Regions from separate parts of the Clostridium tanneri genome, predicted to be linked through region 1. Evidence: predicted binding sites of a transcription regulator. Region 1 holds the regulator's gene; the other holds the start of a gene.
What was found. The regulator CtsR, encoded in region 1, represses protease genes until heat stress. The targets are predictions, from matches to a motif close to AAGGTCAANNAAGGTCAAAT.
Positions count from the first base shown of each region.

Region 2: the regulator CtsR is predicted to act here: its motif matches at 2,706-2,725, upstream of clpB (ATP-dependent chaperone ClpB).

Region 1 is NZ_JARUJP010000002.1:232,485-241,188, forward strand. It holds gene disA (DNA integrity scanning diadenylate cyclase DisA) at 1-411, opposite strand, end outside; gene radA (DNA repair protein RadA) at 427-1,782, opposite strand; gene P8V03_RS03440 (ATP-dependent Clp protease ATP-binding subunit) at 1,927-4,365, opposite strand; gene P8V03_RS03445 (protein arginine kinase) at 4,395-5,423, opposite strand; gene P8V03_RS03450 (UvrB/UvrC motif-containing protein) at 5,434-5,952, opposite strand; gene P8V03_RS03455 (CtsR family transcriptional regulator) at 6,064-6,528, opposite strand; gene P8V03_RS03460 (hypothetical protein) at 6,824-7,066, opposite strand; gene fusA (elongation factor G) at 7,192-8,704, opposite strand, start outside.
Region 2 is NZ_JARUJP010000010.1:111,503-120,206, reverse strand. It holds gene clpB (ATP-dependent chaperone ClpB) at 50-2,650, opposite strand; gene P8V03_RS10405 (EFR1 family ferrodoxin) at 2,841-3,632, opposite strand; gene P8V03_RS10400 (LL-diaminopimelate aminotransferase) at 3,794-5,008, opposite strand; gene P8V03_RS10395 (cold-shock protein) at 5,165-5,362, opposite strand; gene P8V03_RS10390 (ParB N-terminal domain-containing protein) at 5,552-6,097, opposite strand; gene P8V03_RS10385 (hypothetical protein) at 6,188-6,340, opposite strand; gene P8V03_RS10380 (DEAD/DEAH box helicase) at 6,688-7,797, shown strand; gene P8V03_RS10375 (ribose-phosphate pyrophosphokinase) at 7,902-8,704, opposite strand, start outside.

The sequences.
Region 1 (8,704 bases):
TATACTACCTTTATATACCGTTATTATATGTCTTCTTTGAGAAATAGCTACCACTATCGCCCCTGTCTGTTTAGCTACCCTATCTGCCGTCCTGTGTCTAGTACCAGTTTCAAAAGTAGGAATGCTAGAGTCCGGGATCAGCTGGGCATTAGCATAAATAATCCTCTTTAAATCGCTACTTAGTACTATTGAACCATCCATCTTAGCAAGTTCGTAAACATAGGAAGGACTATATTCAGAATTAATAGTAAATCCTCCATCAACTATCTTTAATATCTGTTCATTATCCCCTAATACAAGCAGACCTCCTGTTTTTGCTCTTAATATATTTTCAAGTCCATCTCTAAGCTGAGTGCCTGGAGCCATCAACTTAAGTATATTCATAAGTTCTTTATCTTTTTCTAATCTCAAAATAATCACCCTATACTAAAAAACTTTGTTTACCGCTTCCTTTAACGAAGATACCGCAATTATGTTTATATCTTTATTTTTTATTTTTTCCTTATTTCTAAAAGGTATTATTATATTTTTAAATCCCATTTTTTCTGCTTCATTTACAAGCCTATCACAAAAAGCTACAGGTCTTACCTCTCCAGTAAGTCCAATTTCCCCAACTACCAATAGTTTTTCTAAACTTATCTCTTTAGATTTTATACTAGAAACAAGTGCTAAAGCAACCCCTAAGTCCCCAAAAGTCCCTCCAATATTAAGCCCACCTACTACATTTACGTATACATCACAATTATAAAAAGGAACTCTTAACTTTTTTTCCAACACTGCTAAAATTAGATTTAGCCTTGAACTCTCTACTCCAATAGTAGTACGCCTTGGTATAACAGCCTTAGTTTCACTAACTAGGGCTTGTATTTCCACTAAAATTGGTCTAGTTCCTTCCATTATTCCTATAACTAAAGACCCCTCTTTTTGAAATCCTGCCTCCTCTAAAAAAACAGCGGATGGGTTTGGTACTTCCTCCAATCCACTCTCCCTCATCTCAAAAACACCAATCTCACTTGTTGTACCAAAACGATTTTTTATAGTTCTTAGAACTCTAAATTCTTCAGTTCTTTCACCTTCAAAGGATAGTACAGTATCCACCATGTGCTCAAGTACCCTAGGCCCCGCAAGTTCACCCTGCTTAGTAACATGTGCTACTATAAAGAATGATACATTTTTACTTTTCCCCATACGCATAATATCGTTAGCACTTTCACGAACTTGAGACACACTTCCTGGTGCCGAAGAGATAGATTGTTTGAAAAGTGTTTGTATAGAGTCAATTATTACAAATACCGGTTGAATATTTTCAATATGTTCTTCTATTTTGTCCAGATTAGTCTCGGAAACTATATACAAGTTTTCAGATATAACCTCTAACCTATCTCCTCTCATTTTTATTTGTTCTTCTGATTCTTCTCCAGAAATATATAATATCTTTCCATATCTTTTAGCAATATTATTAGCAGTTTGCAGAAGCAACGTTGATTTTCCTATACCTGGCGCTCCAGATATTAGCGTAAGTGATCCCTTTACTATTCCTCCTCCCAATACTCTATTTAACTCAATTATTCCTGTATCAAATCTATCATATTCACTAGATTTTATATTTACTATACTTTTCGGTTCACTATTTGAACTTATAGATATTCTTGATGAACTACTTTCAACTTTCACTTCTTCAACTAAACTATTCCATGTATTACAGCTGGGACATTTTCCAAGCCACTTTAACGATTCATATCCACACTCTTGACATACAAAAGTGGTTTTATTCTTCGCCATTAAAACCACCTCCCTCTATACAAAATATAATTATACAGTATTATAGTAATATGGTGTTAATAATAATTAAAAATTTTTAAAAATAAAACAATGTATAAACATATAGAATTTATACATTGCTTTATGAAAATAAATAATTTCATTCTAATGAGTCTTATTAAATACCAGCTCATTATTCTCTACACTGACTGTTACTTTATTCCCCTTCTTAACATTTCCTCTTAACATTTCCTCTGAGAGTTTATCTTCTACTACCTTTGTAATCGCTCTTCTTAAAGGTCTTGCACCATAGGTTATATCATAGCCTTCCTTGGCAAGCAATTCTTCTGCTTCATCGGTAAATTCAATTTCTATATTCTGATCTTTTAACCTCTCTGACACAGAACCTAACATTAATCTAACTATATGTCTCAAGTCCTCTTGTTGAAGCTGGTGGAATACAATTATATCATCTATTCTATTTAAAAATTCTGGTCTAAATGAACGCTTTAACTCATCCATTACATTGTCCTTCATTTTTTCATATTCATTCTGCTTTTCATCATCGCTGTCTAAAGCAAAGCCCATAGACTTTTGCTTTCTAATAGTGGAAGCACCTACATTAGACGTCATTATTATTATAGTGTTTCTAAAGTCTACAGTTTTACCTTTACCGTCAGTAAGTCTTCCATCTTCAAGAATTTGAAGTAAAATATTAAAAACCTCTGGATGTGCTTTTTCTATTTCATCAAACAGTACAACAGAATAAGGATTTCTTCTAACTTTTTCTGTTAGCTGTCCTCCCTCATCATACCCTACATATCCTGGAGGTGAACCTATGAGTCTTGATACTGTGTGTTTTTCCATGTACTCTGACATATCAATTCTTATCATATTACTTTCGTCACCAAACATTGCTTCAGCTAATGCCTTCGATAACTCAGTCTTTCCTACACCTGTTGGTCCTAGGAATATAAATGAACCGATTGGTCTTTTAGGATCCTTAAGTCCTACCCTTGCTCTCCTTACAGCTCGTGATATAGACTTTACAGCTTCGCCCTGTCCTATTACTCTTTTATGAAGTATTTCTTCAAGTTTCAATAATCTTTCAGATTCTTTTTCAGTTAGCTTTTCTATAGGTATATTAGTCCACTTTGATACAACTGCAGCTATCTGAGGTTCTGATACAGTAAGGGTTGAAACTTCCTTTTGAGTCTTCCAGTTATTTTTCAATCCCTCTAATCTATCCTTTATTTCTTTTTCTCTATCCCTTAGCCTTGCAGCCTTTTCGAAATCTTGAACTCTTATAGAATCTTCTTTTTCCTTAGTAATCTTTTCAAGTTCTCCTTCTAACTCCTTTAAATCTGGTGGAGTAGTTAAGCTCTCGATTCTAACCTTTGCAGCTGCCTCATCGATTAAGTCTATTGCTTTATCTGGAAGATGCCTGTCAGTTATATATCTATCAGATAAAACCACTGCAGCTTCAATGGCATCATCAGTAATTTTTACTCTATGATGAGCTTCATATTTATCTCTCAATCCTTTCAGTATAAGAACAGCTTCCTCTTTAGTAGGTTCTCCTACCATTATAGGTTGAAATCTTCTTTCTAGAGCTGCATCCTTTTCAATATGTTTCCTATACTCATCTACAGTAGTAGCTCCTATACACTGTATCTCTCCTCTTGCTAGGGCTGGTTTTAAAATATTTGAGGCATCTATAGCTCCTTCTGCAGCTCCAGCACCTATAAGAGTATGAATTTCATCTATAAATAAAATTACATTTCCAGCCTTTCGTAGCTCTTCCATAACCTTTTTTAATCTATCTTCAAATTCGCCTCTATACTTAGACCCCGCTATCATTGATGATAAATCTAATGTAACTACTCTTTTATCTTTTAGTAGTTCAGGTATGCTAGCAGAAACTATTTTTTGCGCAAGTCCCTCAGCTATAGCAGTCTTACCAACACCAGGATCTCCGATTAGACATGGATTATTTTTTGTTCTTCTTGATAGAATTTCAAGAACCCTTTGGGTTTCTTTATCTCTTCCTATAACTGGATCTAATTTTCCTTCCCTAGCCATTTCAGTCAAGTCCCTGCCAAATTGGTCTAAGGTAGGTGTTGGTTCTCCATTACCCTTATTGGTATCAACAGAATTTGTTGATTGTTCTCCTGATAATGCATCTACTAATTCTTTTCGGAGCTTATTAAAGTCTGCTCCTAAGTTGTTAAGAATAGTAAAAGCTACTCCCTCTGCTTCTCTAATTAGGGCCAATAGTATATGCTCAGGACTTATATAATTATGATTTAAAGTTCTTGCCTCAAGCAGGCTCATTTCTAAAAGTCTTTTTGTTCTTGGAGTGAGGGGAATTTCCTTTTTATAAAGTTCCATATCTCCCTTTCCCTCATATTCCTCTACTAAATTCCTTACATTTTCAACAGTAATAGTCATGCTATTTAACAATTTCTTAGCTATTCCATCTTCTCTTAAAACCCCAAGCAGAATATGCTCGGTTCCTACATATCCATGCTTAAGAGATTGTGCCTCCTCCTGAGCGTAAAAAAGAACTTTTTGTGCTCTTTCTGTAAATCTTCCAAACATCATAAATAATTCACCAACCTTACCTTATTATATTACTTTTCTACTAATCTTTCTCTAATCAATTTAGCTCTACTAAGATCTCTTTCTTTACTAGATAGCTTTTTATCATAGAGCTGCTGTATAACTGCATTTTGAGTATCTACTAAAAGATTGTTTAGCACTACTTTACTTACATCTTTAATTATTCCCATTTCTACACCTAATCTTACATCTGATAAAAGTTTTAAACATTCATCCGGATTTAAAAGCACCGCTGACTTTAATATTCCTAATGCTCTATAGATCCTATCCTCTGTTTCATATTTATATTTTCTTATAAGGTTTTCTCTTGATAGATTCTCCTCATTAATAATTTGACTTACAACTGCTTTCAAATTACTTATGATTTCTTCTTCACTTAATCCTAAAGTTATCTGATTGGATACCTGATAAATATTACCCCTTGCCTTTGAACCTTCTCCGTATAACCCTCGTACAGTCATACCAACTTGAGTAACTGCGTTTAACACTCCATTCATCTTGTTAGTTATAGTAAGGGATGGTAAATGAATCATTACCGATGCCCTAAGTCCTGTACCTATATTAGTAGGACAAGTTGTTAAGTATCCAAGATTCTCATCGAAGGCATAGTCTAATTTTTCTTCTAAAAGGTTATCTATCTTTCCGCATAAGTCTTGTACTTCCTCTAAATCCAGTCCTGATGTTATACCTTGAATTCTGATATGATCCTCTTCATTTATCATAATACTTACAGTTTCATTTTCATCTACAATAAATGCCGCTTTACTAGTATTATCTAAAAGATTCTTGCTTATAAGATGTTTGTCAAAAAACACTTCATTGTCAATAAAACCATTTTCCCATAAGCGAATAGTTTTAAACTTATCCTCTGTGTGAGAAGAAGTATAGAAAGCATTTTCTACATCCTTTATCAGTTTTTTTCCACCTTCTTCATCCATCTTGTGAGGAAATGGTATTTTATTTAAATTTCTTGCTAACCTTATTCTGCTACTTAATACTAAATCATCATTTCTTCCCTGTGACTTTATCCAATTTTCCATACTTAACCTCCTATTTTTCTTCCTCTTGCATTGACCTTATCTCATCTCTAATTTGTGCCGCTTTTTCATACTCTTCATTGGTTATTGCATTTTGGAGGTTTTCCTTTAACTCTATTAATTTTTTTCTCTTAATTATACTTTCTCCAGCCTTTCTAGGAAGTTTTCCTGTATGCTCCCAGTTTCCCTGTACTCTTCTAATAATAGGCTTTAAAGTTGATGCAAAGCTTTTGTAGCATTCACTACATCCTAATAACCCTGTCCTTTTAAACTCACTGTAAGTATTGCCACAATTACTACATGAGATATCAAAGGTATTTTCAGTTTGGTTATTAGGACCTATATAATCCATTATTCCACTCAATATATTTTGAAATGTAAAAGGTGATGATAAGTCTATTTGACTACTGAAATTAAATTCACCTTTTTCCTTTGCACATTTCTCGCATAAACTAAATTCATGCTTAGTACCATTCACTATTTTAGTTATGTGAACATTAGCATCATTTTTCTTGCAAACCTCGCACAACATTTTATCACTCCCATAAAATATAAAATAATATGTTTGAATTTAAATTGTCCGGTTTTAATGTAAATATTTTACATATAATATTATAACATAACTTTCAATTTGCTCAATAATTTAAGCTTTATTCAGGACTACCATTACAATAGACTTCAAAATATCAGCTCTTAATTTATTTCTATTCTCTAAGGAGCTACTTAATGTTCTATCGTTTATAGCTGCCTTTGAAATATTAAATTCACCTTCACTAATAATTCCCGATTCTAATAATCCTTCTATTAACTTGACGCCAGTACTATAGGTTATACTATCTCCAATCTTCTCATTTAAAATCTCAACTAAAGACTTATTTTTATAAAATTGAATCTGCTTTATTAAAATACATCCACCGCCGCCTCTTCTGCTTTCTATATAGTATCCCCTATCTACTGTAAATCTTGTTGTTAAAACATAGTTTATCTGTGATGGGGCACATTTAAAATAATTAGCTAATTCGTTTCTGACAATTTGAAGCTGGTTTCCATCACTATTTTTTAACATTTCCTTTATAAATTCTTCTATAACATCCGATAATCTTGTCATTATAATACTCCCTCGACTTTGACTTTCTTTGACCTTTACTTAATATTAATATTATTTTTTTATTTATTCAATCTTAATAATACTTGAAATATAAACATTTATGAGTAAAAGATAAAATTACATAGTTCTATCTCCTAATTTCAAATGTTTTTTATCAAATCGATAGTTACTTATTATTTTTTATCTACTAATAGCAGAGGTTTTAAACTTAATATATAAATTTAAAACCTCTTTATTTTTATATTTATCCATAATAAAAATGACTGCCTTATAATCTTGCTAAAGGCAGCTATTACTAAGTGTTAATATCCCTAGAAGCTTTAATAAAACACTTTTTAGTGTCGTAATCTTTATTTAAGTCAATCTTAAAGTTACTTTTTTCTAACATGTTACATATTATATTAATGCTCTCATTTTCTACATCCTCTATAGAGATCGTAAGATTATCAGTATTATTAACTATAGCTATATAATCATAAATACTACTATAATCAGCTAATTCTATTGTTCCAACTATATCCATACGGTATTCTGACATAAAATCTCTCCTTATTGAATTAATACAAAGACACTACTACATTATTTTCTCTTATATTTTATTAAAATATGCAAGATATTATTCCAATAAAAACCCAATAGCAATTAGCTATTGGGTTTTTAACCTTATACTTCCTCTTTAATTTTTAGTTTCTTAGCCTCTTCTATTATTTTATTTACTTCAGTAGAAGGAACTTCCTCGTATCTTTCAAAATTCATTGTAAAGTTTCCTCTTGCTTGGGTCATAGACCTTAAATCAGTAGCATACTTAAACATTTCAGACTGTGGTACTTCAGCTATTATCATTTGTTTATCTCCATAAGGCTCCATACCTAAAACCCTACCTCTTTTCTTATTTATATCACCAATTATATCTCCCATATAGTATTCAGGTACTGTTACCTCTACATGAACAATTGGTTCTAATAATATAGGCTGAGCTTCCATTAATCCCTTTTTATACGCTAAAGATGCAGCTATTTTAAAAGCCATTTCTGATGAATCTACAGGGTGATATGATCCATCATGAAGGGTTGCTTTTAATCTTATAACGGGGTATCCAGCTAATACTCCATGTTGTATACACTCTTTAAGTCCTTTCTCTACTGCTGGAATATACTGTCTAGGTACAACTCCTCCAACAACCTGATCTACAAACTGAAGATCATCTTCTCCATCATTTCTAGGTTCAAATTTTATCTTTACATCCCCATACTGACCATGTCCACCAGATTGTTTTTTATGTTTACCTTGTATATCTGACACCTTTTTAATAGTCTCTCTATAAGGTACCTTCGGTGTTTGAAGTATAACATCCGCTCCAAATTTACTTTTTAACTTACTTGCTATTACATCAAGATGAGTTTCTCCTAACCCTGAGACTATTGTTTCAGCATTTTCTACGTCTCTAGAAACCTTAAAGGTAGGATCTTCTTCTAACAATTTGTTTAATCCATTAGATATTTTATCTTCATCATTCTTAGACTTTGGCAACACAGCCATAGATATTACTGGATGAGGAAAATCTATTTTTTCAAAAATTACTGGATTTGATACATCACATAGTGTATCTCCTGTAGTGGTAAATTGAAGTTTAGCAACTGCTCCTATATCGCCGGCAATAATTTCAGCTGTAGGAATCTGCTGTTTTCCTCTTAAGAAATACATAGTTCCTATTTTTTCATTCTTGTCTTTGTTTGCATTATAAACAGATGAATCTGACTTAATCTTTCCTGTTACAACCTTGAACATTGATAGTTTTCCTACAAAAGGATCCGCTATTGTTTTAAATACAAAAGCAGAGAAAGGTAGCTTTTCATCAATTTTAATATTTGTTTCTAAATCGCCTTTTAAGTCTTTAGCTTTAAGTAATTCTGAATCTTCAGGTGATGGAAAACACTCGATTATGTCTTCAAGTAATGTTTCAATTCCAACGCCATTTAATGCTGAGCCACACATAACAGGCGTTATTTCGCCTCTAGCACACCCATTTATCAATCCATTATATATCTCTTCATCAGTTAATGTACCGTCACTGAAATATTTATCTAGTAAAGCTTCATCTGTTTCAGCTACAGCCTCAATAATCATATTTTTACATTCATCAACTTTATCTATAAGCTCTTCTGGTATATCTGCT
Region 2 (8,704 bases), on a different contig from region 1:
AAGATAAAAGCCAATGCCTAATTAAATTAAGCATTGGCTTTTGAGTATGCTATTCAACTATAATTACAATATTATCATCCTTACCATCTACAACTATAGTAGAGCCATCGTAAACTTCACCGGCTATTATTTTTCTAGCTATATTAGTTTCCAGAGTATTTTCAATATATCTTCTTAGTGGTCTAGCTCCATAAACTGGATCATAACCTTCCTCCGCTAAAAGCTCCTTAGCCTCTTCGGTAACCTTCATAGTGATATTTCTGTCCTTAAGTCTCTTTCTTACATCTTGAAGGAATATATCTATTATTTTCTTAATACCTTCATTGTTTAGTGGTCTAAATAATATAATATCATCTAATCTATTTAAAAATTCAGGTTTAAATCTTCCCTTCATTTCCTTCATTACTGCATTCCTAATATTTTCATCAATAGAATTTTCACTTTTATTTTCAAGAAGATAACTGCTTCCTATATTAGAAGTCATTATTATTATTGTGTTCTTAAAATCAATAGTTTTTCCTTTATTGTCTGTAAGCCTTCCATCATCTAAGATTTGAAGAAATACATTAAAGACATCCTCGTGGGCTTTTTCTATTTCATCAAATAAGATTACTGAATAGGGTTTTCTTCTAACAGCTTCTGTTAGCTGTCCTCCTTCTTCATAGCCTACATATCCTGGAGGCGCTCCTATAAGTCTTGATACTGAATACTTTTCCATATACTCAGACATATCTATTCTAATAATATTTTCCTCACTATCAAAAAGATTTCTGGCTAAGGTCTTTGCAAGTTCTGTTTTACCTACTCCTGTTGGTCCTAGGAATATAAAGGAACCTATTGGTCTTCTTTCATCCTTCATACCAGCTCTCGCCCTTATAACTGCATTAGACACACTTCTTGTTGCCTCTTCTTGACCTATAACCCTCTTTTGTAAATCTTCTTCAAGGTTTAACAGTTTTTCCCGTTCTCCTTCTACTAATTTAGACATAGGAATTCCAGTCCATTTAGCTACTATTTCAGATATCTCATTTTCCGTTACCTCTTCTTTTAGTAGAGCACCTTCATAATTTTCCTTCATTTCCTCTTCTTTTTTCTTTATTTCAGCCTCAAGCTTAGGAATAAGACCATATCTCAATTCTGCTACTTTATTTAAGTCATATTCTCTTTCGTATTTTTCAATGTTTCCTCTTGCCTCATCTAATTGCGCCTTTAGATTTCTTATTTGGAGTATATGTCCCTTCTCTTTATCATATTTAGCTGTCATTTCATCATTTTTTTCCTTAAGTTCTGCAAGCTCTTTGTCTAACACTTCTAGCCTTGATTTTGATGCCTCATCATTTTCCTTTGATAAAGCCTCTTTTTCCGTTTCTAATTGAAAGAGTTTTCTTCTAACCATATCTAATTCTGTTGGAAGAGAATCTATTTCGCTTCTTATCATAGCACCAGCTTCATCAATTAAGTCAATAGCCTTATCTGGCAGAAATCTTCCTTGAATATATCTATGTGATAGCTTTGAAGCTGCCACAATAGCAGAATCATGAATTCTAATACCATGATGAATTTCAAATCTTTCCTTCAACCCTCTAAGTATAGAAATAGTATCTTCCACAGTAGGTTCATCTACAGTTACCTTCTGAAATCTTCTCTCTAAGGCCTTATCCTTTTCAATATACTGTCTATATTCATCAAAGGTAGTTGCACCTATACAATGAAGCTCTCCTCTGGCAAGTAGTGGCTTAATAAGATTACCAGCATCCATAGCTCCTTCTGTTTTACCAGCTCCTACTATGGTGTGAATTTCATCTATAAATAATATTATTCTTCCATTAGAGCCTTGCACTTCCTTAAGTACAGCCTTCAATCTTTCTTCGAATTCCCCTCTGTATTTAGCTCCAGCAATTAAAGCTCCCATATCTAAGGAGAATATTATCTTATCCTTTAACCCTTCAGGAACATCTCCTCTTACAATTCTTTCTGCTAGACCTTCTACTATAGCAGTTTTACCTACACCTGGCTCTCCGATTAATACTGGATTATTTTTAGTTCTTCTTGAAAGAATTCTAACAGTTCTTCTTATTTCTTCATCCCTTCCTATAACAGGATCTAACTTATGCTTTTTAGCTAATTCTACTAAGTTTGTTCCATACTTAGCTAATGCATCATAGGTTCCTTCAGGATCTTGAGTATCCACCCTTTGACTACCCCTTACTTGAGATAACACCTTCATAAACTCTGATTTTTTTATATCAAATTTAGCTAATAGGCTTCCTACCAACCCTTTATCATCTATATCCATAATAGCTAGCATAACATGTTCTACACTAATGTAGGAATCCTTAAACTTTTCAGCTATAGAATCTGCCTTAACTAAAACCTCTTCTATTCTTCTAGTTGCATAAACCGCTGAGTTTTGCGCTCCTTCTCCTAAAACTTTAGGCATCTTATCTAACTGAAGGTGTATATCTTCCTTTAAAGCCTTGATATTCACACCTATCTTCTCAAATATGTTAGGTACTAACCCATCCTCTTGGTTTACTAAAGCTGAAAACAGATGAATTACATCTACCTGTTGATGGTTATACTTAACCGCTGTTAGTTGGGCATCATTTAAACTTTGTTGTACTCTTATAGTCATTTTTTCTATGTTCATATTCAGCTTCTCCTCTCCTGCTATTATTTTTAATCTATAATTAAATAATAATACAAAGGTCAAAGAAAGTCAAAGTGCATTTTTATTTTGATTTTATGTCTATTATATTCAGAAACAGTAAACCAATGCTTAGTCTTATTAAGCATTGGTTCTCCATACAGTATATTAAATATACTTAATTACAATCCCATTAACTATTTACCTTCATTTCCTCTACAGTAATATTAGGATTTTTGTATCTCCCCTTACTCTCTGTACCTTTACCATATTGAATAGCTCCAACTGGACAAAGGTGAATACAGGCTAGGCATTGAGTACAGACTTTTCCCCATTTAGGTTTTCCCTCTACCTTTATAGTTTTGCAGTTACATACACTTTCGCAAATACCACAGCCTGTGCAATTATCCTTTGCATAAAACTTTTTAGTATTAGCAGCACCTTTAGCAAATAGAGGATTGATAACACCGGTTAAAAGACCTGGCATAGCTCCCTTAGTAATTTGAAAGACATTCTTCTTTCTTTCCTTTATAACTTTGTTTATGTTTTTTAAGCTTTCTTCTGCAGCTAAAAGCTTTTTCTTCTCTATTTCCTTTGAGTCAACATTACCCATGATAATGTAGTTGTTAGGCATTTCAATAGAAAAGCCACTATTTAAATTTAAATTCTTTTTCTCTAAGGCATCACCTAAAACCTTCATAGTGTTTCCTATATTTGCCCCACAGGTTGCTACAGAAAAAATATAGTTATCTTTATAATTATTAAATTTTAGTTTTTCAATAAGCTCAATAACCATCTTCGGTGGTGCCCAAGCGTACACTGGATATACAAAGCCTATAACTTCATTATCCTTTAGAGTATAGTTGAAGTCAGCATCTTTTTTGTTCATTTCTGCTGCTATAGATATTAGCCTATCATCGTTATCTTCCGCAATGCTTTTGGCTACTTGCAGTGAATTCCCCGTTCCAGAAAAATAAAATATCATATTATCCCCTCTTTTTTCTTATACTTTATAATTATTATATTTTATCATAAATAGGTGTAATTTTTTGCTATAATCTAAAAAGCTTCTTAACATTTTTTCATAGAAAATTTAAGGCCAATGCTCAAGTTTTATTAAGTATTGACCTTTGGAACTGTATTCTTTTAAAGTTTCTTGATTCTTTCCATGGCATCTAAGGTATTTTCATAAGTACCGAAGGCAGTAAGGCGGAAATATCCTTCTCCCTGTGGACCAAATCCAATTCCTGGTGTACCTACAATATTGGCATTTTCTAATAGGTAGTAGAAAAACTCCCAGGAGGTTATGTTTTTTGGTATTTTCCACCAAATATAAGGTGCGTTTACACCACCATAGGCAGAATAACCTGCTAACTTTAATCCTTTAAGAATTAACCTTGCATTATTCATATAATAATTCACTTGCTTTTTTATCTCTTCTCTTCCCTCTTTAGAGTAAACTGCCGCTCCAGCTCTTTGAATAATATATGGCGCACCATTGTATTTTGTTCCATGCCGTCTAGCCCAAAGTGCATTCAGTGAAACACTACCACATTTTAAAGCCTTCGGAACAACTGTATAGCCAAGCCTTACACCTGTAAAACCAGCACTTTTTGAAAAACTCTTCAGCTCAATAGCACAGTTTTTGGAACCTTCACATTCATAAATAGAATGAGGTATATTATCTTCAGAAATATACGCCTCATAGGCTGCATCATATATAATAACAGCCTCTATTCTATTAGCATAATCAACCCAAAGTTGCAGCTGTTCCTTTGTAAGCGTTGAGCCTGTTGGATTATTAGGCAAACAAAGATAAATAATGTCTGGTCTTTCTTTTGGAAGCTCTGGCACAAAATCATTATCTGGAGTACATGGCAAATAGATAACGTCGCTCCATCTTTTTGTAATTCTATTGTAGTTTCCCGTTCTTCCAGCCATTGCATTTGTATCTATATATACAGGATACACAGGGTCACAAACAGCAATTTTATTATCTACACTAAATATTTCCTGAATATTACCTGCATCAGAATTTATGCCGTCGCTTACGAATATCTCCTCTACTGAAATATCAATTCCTCGAGATTTGTAATCCCCCTTTACGATGGCATCACGTAAAAACTCATAACCAAATTCCGGTCCATATCCTTTGAAAGTTTCTATATGTGACATTTCATCAACGGCTTCATGTAATGTATTAATGATGTTTTGTGCTAAGGGCTGAGTAATATCACCAATTCCCAGGTGAATAACTTTCTTATCAGGATTTTTCTCCTTAAAGCTAGCTACTTGCTTTGCTATTGTTGAAAAAATATAGCCTTCTGGCAACTTCAAATAGTTATCGTTAATCTTGTACATAATAAAGCCTCCTTGCTGCACTATAACATCATTATATTCAATAAATCTCTGTTATGGCACTATCTTCTACAGGAGGCATAGCTGCATTATTATATTACTAAACAATTAAAAACCCCTTAAATAATCATATTATTTAAGGGGTAAAATATTCACTAATTAGATAACTGTAATATTTTCTGCTTGAGGTCCTTTTGGTCCTTCAACTACGTCGTAAGAAACTTCTTGACCTTCTACAAGTGTTTTAAATCCATCAGAATTTATTTGAGAAAAGTGTGCGAAAATGTCTTTTCCATCTTCTCCTGTAATAAATCCAAATCCTTTTTCTGAATTAAACCATTTAACTGTACCTTTCATGACTGTACCTCCGAAATTTTATTTTTCTTAAACTCTTTGTAATAATCCACAAATAAAATTTCGATATTATAATACTATTTTTTAATAAGTACTAACTGAAATATAATTGTGTTAAAATTAATTACGATTTGCTTAAGCGATTTTTATATTATATCACTCTTTATTATATAAATCAAGTGGTTTTTTCTACTAATCTACATAGGTAACAGGAACATTACTTATTCCTAACTCCTTCGCTGCTGCATATTGATCCTGACCTGATACCATAACCATAGTTTCTTTTCTTACTGTAATTGGCTTATTAAACTTGTTATTATTTTTCATATAGCTTATTGCCTTGTTTTTTGCACGTTTTACAGATAAGTCCTCGTTATCATTTACTATCCTTGAGATATCTATTATCTCATCTGTTCCCGTTGGTAATTCATAATTTAAATCTATCTCTCCATCCTTATCCTTTGGTAAATTAAATATTTTTATCGACGATGCCTCTACAGCTATAAAGGGAACGCCTTTGCTATTTACGCAAGCCTTCAATTTGCCTTTAATGACAAAGTAGTTTACATCCTTCATACCCGTTGATGCATTTTTCCAATAATCCTTTTTAACAATTACTCTGCAAACGGATTCCTTTTCATCATAGGTACCTATTTTAAATAGTAAATTAACATCTCCACTGTCCAATCTATTTGCCTTTACAGGTATTCCCTTAATTATAATTTCACCTTGATTCATAAGTTAAATCCTCCTTGTAATTTCATATAATTTATTAGCTTCACAACAAAATTTTTAAAAAGAAAACACCTAGAAAGTACAATCTACTTTCTAGGTGTTATTAACTAAAATTATATTTAATTCTATATTAATCCTTCCAAAAACTACACAGCTCACAGCAGCAATACTATGTTCACCTTTAATGTTTTTATACATATTAGAATCCATTCCAAATGTAGAACCTTTTTCATTACAAGCTAACATAATCTTCACCACCATTAATTTATTTTATAGTATTCATTAAGATGTTTTAGACTTTATCTTTACCATTAAAGATATTGTATCACTATACCTATAAACTTGCAATGCAAATTTATTCTATATTAAAATTCATAATCTACAATATGATGTTATTATTTTCAAATGCTTATGTAAATATTCATAAATTGATAGCTTTTACTAATCCTCTATATTAATATTTGCCTCTCTAATGTATAATAATACTGTTAATGGCTTATAAGAACCTCCATACTATAAAACTATTAGCATTAAATTACAGCCAAGTTACTTAGTTGAAGTAAATATAAATTAACGATGAAAGGTATGAAAAAATGAATTTTAACGAATTAGGAATAAGTGCAGATATTATAAACGTACTAAAGCACACAGGTATTACTACACCAACAGCAGTTCAACAGGACAGTATCATCCCTATTAAAGAAGGAAGAGATGTTATAGCAGAGGCACAAACTGGTACAGGGAAAACCCTTGCCTTTTTGATTCCTATTTTTGAAAATATATCACCTAAAGTAAACTCAGTTCAAGCATTGATTGTATCTCCAACAAGGGAGTTAGCTATTCAAATAACAGAACAAGCTATGAAACTTAAGGAGGCTAAAGATATAAATATATTAGCAGCCTATGGTGGTAAGGATATAGGTTCCCAGCTAAAAAAACTAAGTGGGAGCATTCACCTAATTATCGCCACTCCTGGTAGACTTTTAGATCATCTGGACAGAAAGACAGTAGATCTTACTAAATTAAAAACCTTAGTGCTAGATGAAGCAGATCAAATGCTATTAATGGGTTTTAAAAACGAAGTAGAAGCTATTATAAAAGAGACTAACAAAAAGCGTCAGACACTATGTTTCTCTGCCACTATGAATTCAGAGGTTAAAAAATTAGCTTATAGATATATGAAGGACCCTTTAACAGTTACTGTAGAAAAAGAAGAAGTTACTCTTAGCAGTATTCAGCAGCATGTTGTTGAAACTACAGACAGAAGAAAGCAAGATGCTTTATGCAAGGTTTTAGATGAGGATAATCCCTTTATGGCTATTATATTCTGCAGAACTAAAAGAAGAGTAGATGACCTTGAAATGGCTCTACATAGACGTGGATATAACTGTGAAAAATTGCATAGTGATATAATTCAGTCAAAACGTGAAAGAATCATGAAAGCCTTTAGAAACGCAGACATTCAATATTTAATAGCTACAGATGTGGCAGCTAGGGGTTTAGATATAAGCGGAGTGGGTCATATATACAATTATGATATTCCTGAAAGTGTAGAGTCATATATACATCGTATCGGCAGAACTGGAAGAGCTGGAGAAAGTGGCTACACTTGTCTTTTCATAGACCCAAAGGATAGATTGACCTTAGAGGAGATAGAGAAGTCTATAAAATTTAAAATTCCTAGAAGAGAGTTAGATTTATAAGATTTATTTTCTGTAAGTCCATTTTTCAATAATAGCTTCAAACAGAGAAAGGGCTTCTCTCTTATGTTTTCACACATTTTGAGATAGCCCCTATAAACAACATTTTACTTGTTACTTAATAATTCCTCGATAACCCTAGTGGCATCTAAATAGGAAGATATAGATTTATTATAGTTCAATTTATTTACAACCATTGCAATAAAGAAAGACATATCTACCTCTTTAAACCACTCCGCTTCCTTTACATGTGGAGGTATATAAGTCAGGTTTGTTGAATAAACCCTCTTTATTATTCCTTCTCTATAAAATCTCTCAAACTTTTCTATTCCTTCAGTAAAGAAAGCAAAGGTAGCTGCTACATAGACATTTTTTGCGTTACGTTTCTTAAGCTCTAAGGCAATGTCAAATACAGATTCCCCTGAGGCTATCATATCATCAACAATTAATACATCACAGCCTTCCACATCTCTTCCCATATACTCATGTTCTACAATAGGATTTTTACCATTTACAACTCTTGAGTGATCTCTTCTTTTATAAAATAAGCCTACGTCTACCCCTAATACACTGGAATAGTAAATTGCCCTATCCATAGCACCGGTATCTGGACTTATAACTATCATCTTGTTCTTGTCTATCTCTAAATCTTCCTCATCCTTTATGAAAGTCTTAACTATATCGTAAGTAGGATACAGATTTTCGAAAGAAGTTAGTGTAATAGCATTTTGAACATTAGGATCATGAGCATCAAAGGTTATTATCTCATGTACTCCTAGCCTTTCTAATTCCTGCAGAGCCATTGCACAATCAAGAGATTCTCTTCCTTTTCTTCTGTGCTGTCTTGATGCATATAGCAGGGGCATTATTACCGTAATTCTTTCTGCCTTTCCTCTAATTGCAGAAATCG